Regions from separate parts of the Bacillus lumedeiriae genome, predicted to be linked through region 1. Evidence: riboswitches for the same ligand, from Rfam matches in the RefSeq annotation. Region 1 holds a riboswitch; the other holds the start of a gene.

Region 1 (4,787 bases):
ATAATAATCCCATGAGCATCGAACGCTTTGCGCCAAACGCTTCTAAACAAACCCCTGAAAACCAAGAAGCAATCGCTATAGAAATACCGTATACACTAAAAATGGCCGCTGCATGCTGGATAGACAAGCCATTTTCGATAAGGAACGGACTCAGCCACCCGGCTTCAAGCCCATCTCCCATCATAAACAGCATCACACCTAAAAAGCCCCAGCCTAATTTTTTAGGTATTCCAATTTTATCTAACATGTTTGTTTCCTCATCTTTCCTTATTATTTATTCTAGTTGTTATATGCTGCATTTATCTTTGAAAAAAAATGTTGTGCTTGTTTCCACTCTTCGTACATCCAGTCATCATGTCCACGGTCAGGCGTAATTACCTTGATATCACCTGATAATGCATCATTAACCCCTAATGCCTGGTTGCATATAACAGCAGCCCCTACAACCGATGCCTGATTAAATCCTTGACGAATGTGCACTTCTTTTTGAAGTAGATTGGCTGCAAATTGAGCTAACGTTTCACTTTGAAAACCGCCGCCACAAGCCCACACATATGGTAAATTATAAGGAGTTACTTCACATAATTGATCAAAATACCACCTAATTGTGCAAGCAATTTCCCATAGAGCTGCAGCTGTAAAATGAGCGCGGCTTAAGTCTTGTTCTAACGGTGCATTAAAAATGAATCCGCCTTTTTTAGAGGCATTTTTTTCATCTGTCAAATACATCCCCAATACCGATATACAGTCGGTCATCTCAAGTTTGCTCATTTCCTGTTCCATTTGCTGATAACCCTCATTTGGATAGAAAATATTTTTTAACTTCTGATAATTAAGTCCAGTAATACCCGGATTAGTCTCTAGCAGCCATCGTTTTTTATCCGTATGGGAATTGGTCCATGCCCTTCTTTCATTATCCACACTGTATTCATCTGTAATTTTGCAAATAGGGGTAGTTGTGCCGGATACGATAACGATATCGTGATTTTGAGCAAACGTACTTTCGATTGCTAGCTGTGTATCCCCTCCACCTACAACAATCAAAACGTCTTCTTTTACTTCCAGCTCCTTTGCCACAGTCGGTAGAATTTCACCAAGAATGGAGCCAGACCATCTTAGTTCGGGTAATAAGCTCGGAGAAAGCCCAATTCGAGCACACATCGCCTCAGACCATTCTTTTTTTCGAACATCATATAGTAACGTTTCTGTCGCCTGTGATGGCTCATAAATGAGTACACCACTTAATTTATACGTCACCCAATCACTAATACTAGTAAACGATGTGATCTGATCCCATAACAGCGGCTGCCTCTTTTTGAGAGCTATTAGCTTTAAAGCTGAAAACAATGCAGATGGCAATCGTCCCGTTGTTTTATAGATATAATCGGGATCTAACAGCTCTTTTTCCCACTCGCGGCCTCGATTATCAATATTCGGTAAACCAATAAATGAATATCCATCCTGATCTTGAAGGACAATTCCCTGCCTTTGACTCGTTGATGTTATCGCCTTAATTGTCACATGCGGGACACTCGCTATCGCTTTTTTTGCTAATCCAACTAGCTGTTTCCAAAGTAAATCAGGTGAAAAGTAGCGACTATCAGGATAAAGAGGCTCTGTTTCATAATGAATATCTTCTCGCTCAACATGGACAACTTCACCTGTAGTCGCAACGATTGCTACCCTCGCATTTCCAGTACCAATATCAAATACTAAATAACCTTGTTTGATCGTCACTTTTCCACTCCTTTCTTATGACATTTCATCCAAGCCTTTCCTATTATATAAGGTTGGAATTTGAAAGGTATGTTGTGTATGCCACTTCGTTACCGCTTGATTCATAATGGATACGTGATGATCCTCAACCTCATAACTTGCACCCGCAAGATGAGGAGTGGCTAACACATTTGGTAATTGGATAATTTCATAGTCACTTTGATCAGGAGGCTCATGATAAAATACATCCAAAATGGCTCCCCTAATCTTCCGTTCTTTTAAAACATAAACAAGGGCTTTTCTTTCAACGACTACAGCTCTTGACGTATTTACTAAAACGGCATCTTCTTTCATAAGTCCTAAATAATGTTCATTAATCATTCCAATGGTTTCCTCTGTTCGGGGTAAGTGAATAGAAACTACATCACTTGTCGAAAAAACATCTTCTAAAGATACACGAGTATAATTAGGATTTTGACTCTCCGCATAAGGATCATAGTATTGTATCGTGCATTGAAACCCTTCAAGAACAGCCGCAATTCGTTGTCCCACAGCCCCAAACCCAACCATTCCAATTGTTTTTCCTGCAATCTCATTCCCTTTGAATTTTACATAAGCCTGCAAGTAGTCCTCATTCCATTTTTCCTGCTTCAACCATTCAGAAGAAGGAATAGTATGTCTAAAGAATGTAATGAGGTTTCCAATGAACAATTCAGCAACTGCTTGAGCGTTGCGTGCAGGGGTGAAAAATACCGGAATTCCTTTTTTAGTTGCAGCTTTTATATCAACATTGGAAGGCATGCCGCGGCATACACCAATAAATTTCAATTTCGGTACTTCAGCCAATACGTTTTCTGTCACTTTATCTAACTCAACAATTAAACCTTCAGCATTTGATTCTTTTAAGAGCGAGATTAACTCTGCTTCGTTATACGCTCTGCCGTTTTCTTTCCAAGGGAGATAAGTATATTCTCCAAATAAATCTTTTAATTGTAAAAGACCTGCCTCGTTATAAGGTGCCGTGACTAAGACATTCATTTGCAGCCCCTCCCTTCGTTTGTCTTAAATTTAAATCCCACTATTCAGCTCTAATAACTGATAAAATAAAGCAAAAAAAATCTCTTTCCGAAGAGACGGAAAGAGATCGTTACTTCATTTTGTTCTTACGACAAATAAAAGATTCGCTCTTTCTATCTTTCAAGCACTGCTTGCTGGAATTGGCACAATAATGTTGCCGAGGTTTCGCTGGGCCAGTCCCTCCACCTCTCTGGATAGAAAATAAAACGTATTTAATTGGATTCAATGTTTTGTTGTACTCGATTCTATAGGAGAATCAAATAGAAGTCAACTCATTTTTCCGAACCTTCTAAACATTAATTCACTATGTTATAATCTATAAAGTTATTTTTTTCACGGAGGGATAACAGATATGCAATCGTATATTGATATAGAAAATGGTGTCGTTCCTTCAGTTTGTTCTCTCGACTGTCCCGATCAATGTGGACTTCTTGTACACAAAAAGGATGGAAAAATCGTCAAAGTTGAAGGTGATCCTGATCATCCCGTGACAAAAGGGAGCATTTGCAACAAAGTTCGAAATATGAGTGAACGCATTTATGATCATAAAAGATTGAGCACTCCTTTAAAACGTGTTGGAAAAAAAGGAGAAGGAACATTTACTCCTATTAGTTGGCAGGAAGCGATTGAAACGATTGCTGATCATTGGAAAAAGCTGATTTCAGAAGAAGGTGCTGAGTCCATTCTTCCCTACAGCTTTTATGGAAATATGGGGAAACTGAATGCAGAAGGAATGGATCGGCGTTTCTTTTACCGCCTCGGAGCAAGTCAGCTCGACCGGACGATCTGTTCAATCGCTGGCTCTACCGGGTTTGGTTATACAATGGGCGGCAGCCACGGCTCTGATCCTGAAGAGATGACAGAAACAAAGTTATTTATCATTTGGGGCATTAACGCGGTCAGTACGAATATGCACCAAATGATGATCGCACAAAAGGCAAAAAAAGATGGAGCAAAGATTGTTGTCATTGATGTCCATAAAAACCAAACTGGACGAATGGCTGATTGGTTTATTCCAATTCTTCCTGGAACTGACGGCGCACTCGCCTTAGGCATGATGCACATTCTTTATAAGGAAAATCTAGTCAATCGGTCATTTTTAGAAGAATATACAGTCGGGTACGAAGAACTTGAAAAACATGTAGAGGCCTATGATCCGCACACGGTTGCCGGCATTACAGGAGTATCTGTTGAAGATATTTATAAATTGACCCGCATGTATGGGACGACCTCCCCTTCCATGATTCGAATTGGCAATGGCTTGCAGCATCATGATAACGGAGGCATGATTGTCCGAACGATTTCCTGTTTGCCCGCTTTAACAGGCCAATGGCTGTTAAAAGGCGGCGGCGCAGTCAAATCCAATTCTGGTTATTTAGCCTACAATAAACAAGCACTGCAGCGTCCAGATCTACAGAAGTATCCAACGCGAACGATGAACATGAACCTATTAGGAGAAGTCTTGCTGGAAACAGAAAAGCCGATTCGCTCCATGTTTGTCTACAACAGCAATCCTGCCATTGTGGCACCGAACGCCAATAAAGTACGGGAAGGCCTAGCACGTGAAGATCTATTCACTATCGTCCACGACTTATTTTTGACGGAAACGGCCATGTTTGCGGATATTGTCTTGCCTGCCACGTCTGCTTTTGAAAATACAGACTTTTATACAGGTGCATGGCATGTCTACCTTCATTTGCATGAACCGGTCATTCCTCCTTATGGAGAAAGCAAATCAAACATGGACGTATTTAGGTTACTGGCCCAGGCCATGGGATTTGATGAACAAGCGTTTAAAGATACAGATGAAGATTTAGTGCAACAAGCGATCAGTGGCGTCTCCACTCCTTATTTTCCTGACGTTACCTACGATGAACTGAAAGAGAAACGTTTTGTCAAAGCACGTCATACAGAGGATCGTTTGAAGCATTTACAAACGCCTAGCGGCAAAATTGAATTATATTCTAAAAAGCTGGAATTAGATGGGCACCCTG
Region 2 (4,787 bases), on a different contig from region 1:
CGGATCGCTTAACCATTGGACAAAAGCTACTTATATATACAGAGAAACCAGCAGAAAATAAAAAAGAGCCAGGCGAAATACCCGGCCAAAAAATAAACAATGAGCCAAAAACGGCTTCCTCTATCATTTATATCGTCAAAACTGGCGACAGTTTATGGAATATATCAAAAAAATATAATGTTTCCATTGAAAAGTTATTAAAAGATAATGAATTGACATCTACTTTTTTATCGATTGGCCAAAAGTTAGTGATTAATCGAGATTCAAGCGATAGACAAATGGGTAATAAGCAGGCGCCGGCAAAAATAGCCGCTGCTACGTATAAAGTAGCAGCAGGCGACACGATTTATTCGTTGGCTGAACGCTTTAATACAAGTGTTGAACAGTTGATGAAGATCAATCAAATGAAGCAGCCGATTGTACTTATCGGTAACGAATTGAAAGTCCCAGCGGAACTTATTGTACAGCATAGTGGTAAAGTAATTGGGGCTGTTGATTCTACTTCGATTGAAGTCATAATACAAGGAAAAGCCATCGCCATGGAAGTTTCCTATGGTACATCTCAACACTATCAGAAGTGGCAAAACAAGTCGGTGACGTTAACCTATGTAAAGGGAACGAGTTCAAAACGCCCAGCACTTATTCGTGTTGAAGCTCTTTAAGATACGGTTCCATTAACACAGCCGTCCCTGTTTAGCTTTTCGGCTAAACAGGGACGGCTGTTTTTTTAGATAGCATTAATGAGAAGAAGCTTTTAACGGCAGCTCCCGTGTGCTTAATTTGCCTTTTTTCAAAAACAGCATCGTGCAGAAAAACAGAGAGAGTGTCACGATAAATAAGGCAAGACCGACTAGCCCTTTTGCGTAGAGCGAAGAAAAGTTCAAAGCTGTTAAGCCGGCTGTTACCGCGGCGGTGATGAATAAATACATGCCTGTTCGGGCTTGCGCACGGGAGGCATACACTTTCAATTCAGCTGCTTGTTCTATGAGTGTCACAATGACTAAAGTGAACATATTAGCAATCATTCCTGGCCACACAGGATGGGTTTGCAGGAAGAATTGAGTGGTTTCCCAGCTGCCTAGATGATACCAGAGCAGCCCAGTTGTTGTGCCGACGACCATAGATGAGATAACTGCTCGTGGCGTAGCTAACGGCCAAAAAAGAGCGGCTACAGCCGGAGCAAATGTGGCTGAGTTTCTCGTCACCCAGGCGAGTACATTCCACCAGGCTGACTGCTCTGCCCGGAGCGTAGCAAGGATAATCATTTCAACTGTTAAAATAGCTAATGCCCATTTCGTATAGCGGATGTACGTATGTTCATCACGTCCTGGGAACAGGGCTTCTCCTACATCTTTTCCGAGACTAGTAGCTCCTGAGAATTGGCACGGTGCTCCCCAGCTTAGAGCACAAGCCCAAAAACCGAGGAAAAACAGTGCGACGAGCGGAGCAGGCAAGACTTCAAGCAAATAATGAGGAATGGCGATCAGACCGACACTTCCATCTGGTACAACGATAGCAGCGGCAAGGCCAAAAATGACGGCTCCGATAATTAACGGAACGCCGAGAATGGCTCCCCATAAAAGCCCCTTTTTCCCTTCTTCAACGGTTTTACAAGATAAAGCCATTTGAAAGGCAGCTTGTGCCAGTACAATGTTAACGAGAAATGTGCCGAACCAGGCAACAATCGTTTGGATCCCGACGCTTGAATAAGAGAACATTTCAGGTTTCGCTTCAGCGAACTGCTTTAAGCCATCCAATCCGGGATTAATGAAAAAGGCCACAAACCCGACTGTCAGCATGACGTAAAACATAATGGTATTAAACATTTGCGTATAGCCTATGGCCCACATTCCGCCAAACTGTAAATAGGCAAAGAGCAGAATAGCAGTAATAATGACGGCAGTCAGTAGGGAAACTCCCGTAAATACATGTAGAGCAGATGCGAACGCTAAGGCTGTGGCCACAGACCACATTGGGAAAGCAAAAGCGGTAATGGCTCCTCCGAGTGCCCTCGCCTTGTTTCCAAAACGATCACCAATCAGCCCGGAAATGGTGACGACTAATTTTTTTCGGAACGGTCCGATAAATAAAAAGGCAATTAACAAAACCTGTACTGTTTCCGCTACACCATACCAGACAGCAGACACGCCCCTTAAGTAAGACAGTTCAATAATAGCGATAAAAGAAGAACCAGAAAATAAGCCGGTAATACATACAGCAACGAAAAACGCATTGAAATTGCGGCCCCCCACAAAATAACCGTTTCCGCTATTCGCTTTCCGTACCGTATATCGCCCAATTCCAATTAACAATAATGTATAAGCCAGCGCTAAACCAACAAACCAAAAACCAACACTCGTCAAATTTATTCACCCTTTCTGTAAAATATTGATTTTTTTCATTATTCTTTAAAGCAGCAATACAAATGCCCCCTTCGTTAGTAAGAAGAGGGTTAATGGTTCGTTCCGTCTTCTTATCTTTCAGAGTGTAATCTGCTGGATGTAGCACCTTGTATGGAACAGGTTGCTGAGATGTCATAGGGCCAGTCCCTCGATCTCTCTTGATAAGATTTTCACTATTTAATTAATTTGTATAATAAATCAATAAAACATATAAGTCAAATAGGTTTAATTGATTTTGGGGTTTTTAGATCAAAAGGCATATGGTTGTTTTTTACATACTGGGAATTGGGAAGATCATTAAATCTGTTAATATAGTAGGGAACAGAAGCAATTCTCCGCCTAAGACAAGTGGAAAACGCCATAACATCCGTACAAGATAAAGGTTTTATGTAATTTCATTGTGAAAATCCTTTACAAGTATAACAGCAGGGCATATTCCATAAGTATATTAGATAAGCAGGATACAAGTATCTAATATGTATTTTTTGAACCCTGAGATGATGAATGTATTGAACATAAGTACACAAGGGAAAAATGAATAGCGGTATCATATATTCGGTAAGCTGGTTTAAAAAAGGGGGGCATGAAATGGATGAGCAATTGTTGTCTTTAGCTTTCTCGGTGGAAGCGAATAAAGGAGTATATGCCCTGCTCTTAGGCTCAGGTATTTCTTATGCAGCGGGCATACCGACCGGCCGCGGGATTGTTCGTGAGCTTTGTCGGAGGATTATGCACGTAAATGGTGCAGACGAACAGGATCCGATGGACTGGTATGAAAAAAAGTATGGAAAAGTTCCTTTATACAATGAAGTCATTGAACTATTGGCAAAAACATCGTCTGAACGGAATGGATTGTTGAAAGAGTTTTTTGAACCGACGCTTGAAGAAGTGGAACAAAGGCAGAAAACTCCAACTGATGCTCATCGTGCCATTGCGAAGCTCGTTCAGCGCGGCTATATCAAAGTGATTGTTACGACAAACTTTGACCGTTTGCTGGAACATTCGCTTGATGAACACAGCGTGCAGTACCAGACGCTGTACCATGAGTCTGATATTGAAGGCATGAAGCCGCTGGCACACGCAGATTGTACAGTATTGAAAGTAAATGGCGACTATCGGGATACCCGCTTTAAAAATGTGACAGATGAGCTGAATAACTATACGGTGCCATTTGCCCAGCTTCTGCGGCGGGTATTTGATGAATACGGCGTAATCGTGTCGGGATGGTCAGCCGATTGGGATATTGCGCTCCGGGAACTGATTAAATCGGTGAAAGGCCGTCGTTATTCATGGTACTGGCATGCTTTTTCGGAAAAGTTAACACCACATGCCGATGAGCTGATCAGTTTTCGGGATGCAAGCAAGTTGATTGACCCAAAAGGGGCCGATCACTTTTTTACGGAACTGTATGAAAATGTAATAAATATTGCCAAAGTAAAAAAAGTGAGTCCAGAGAATATTCAAGTGAAAATGAAACGGCTGAAACGATATATTCAAGATAAAAGGGAAATTGAATTGAGAGAAATGTTGACGGAACATACGAAAGAGGTTGTTTCCTTTTTGTTTGAACAGCCCTATACAAAAGAAGCAGCCATTGAATCTGCGTCTATTCGCAGTCAAACGGCTGCTGAAAAAAGCAGAACACTCGCTATGCTCGTTGCTGTCATGGCTTATTATATGAAAACACCGGAGCAGGGGGAGCTGTTAATTCAGACAGCAGAGCGGCTGACCGGATCAAGACATCACAATGGCGACCCGCTTCTATTAGCGACACAGGGAATCCCGCTTCACGCCGTTTTTTACAGTATTGGCATTAGTGCGGTTATGAAGAAAAACTATCAATTACTGAATAAGCTGTTTACATTGCCCAATGTGCAAGACCCCCATCGTCATCAACTTTCTTTTTTAGCCTACACTTCCCCTCATATGGAGCTGGATCCATTGTTTGAACAAGTCTCAGAAGGGAAGATGCGGCTTGCACCGGCGGAAACGTATTTTACTTATCCTTATTTGAAAAGTGTGTTCATTGAAACAAAGCTCGCATTTGATGAACAGGAATTTGCCAATCATTTTGATTTGTTTGGGCTGTTAAGGGCAATTAAGTACCGCTATATGAACGAAAAAGGAAATACGAGCGGAAAGTTCGGCTATAAAACGAATAGGGAGCACCTGATTCGCTTTTTAAATGAGGGGGCAGAGACAGAACATTGGCCCGTACTCGTCATTTGCGATGGATCGAAGGAGAAGTTCACTGCTTCTCTCGAAAAGTTAGCGGAGGATTTGAATAAGAAAGACGGATTTCACGGACAAGGATTGCTGCATGCCTACACAAAATTTGATGAATGAGAAAATGGGAGGAAAATATTTTTCTCCTATTAATTTTTT

What was found. A riboswitch is a leader RNA that binds a small molecule or an ion and turns the genes downstream of it on or off. The one in region 1 is predicted to bind S-adenosylmethionine.
Region 2: another riboswitch for S-adenosylmethionine. It lies ahead of QYG89_RS08460 (sodium:solute symporter family protein); the one in region 1 lies ahead of QYG89_RS09830 (2-hydroxyacid dehydrogenase).

What each region holds. Positions count from the first base shown of each region.
Region 1 is NZ_JAUIYO010000006.1:47,398-52,184, forward strand. Features, by position in the region: gene QYG89_RS09820 (MFS transporter) at 1-247, opposite strand, end outside; gene QYG89_RS09825 (FGGY-family carbohydrate kinase) at 280-1,737, opposite strand; gene QYG89_RS09830 (2-hydroxyacid dehydrogenase) at 1,753-2,754, opposite strand; SAM riboswitch class I at 2,904-2,994, opposite strand; gene QYG89_RS09835 (molybdopterin-containing oxidoreductase family protein) at 3,146-4,787, shown strand, end outside.
Region 2 is NZ_JAUIYO010000004.1:177,823-182,609, reverse strand. Features, by position in the region: gene QYG89_RS08465 (LysM peptidoglycan-binding domain-containing protein) at 1-662, shown strand, start outside; gene QYG89_RS08460 (sodium:solute symporter family protein) at 738-2,363, opposite strand; SAM riboswitch class I at 2,471-2,570, opposite strand; gene QYG89_RS08455 (SIR2 family protein) at 2,991-4,748, shown strand.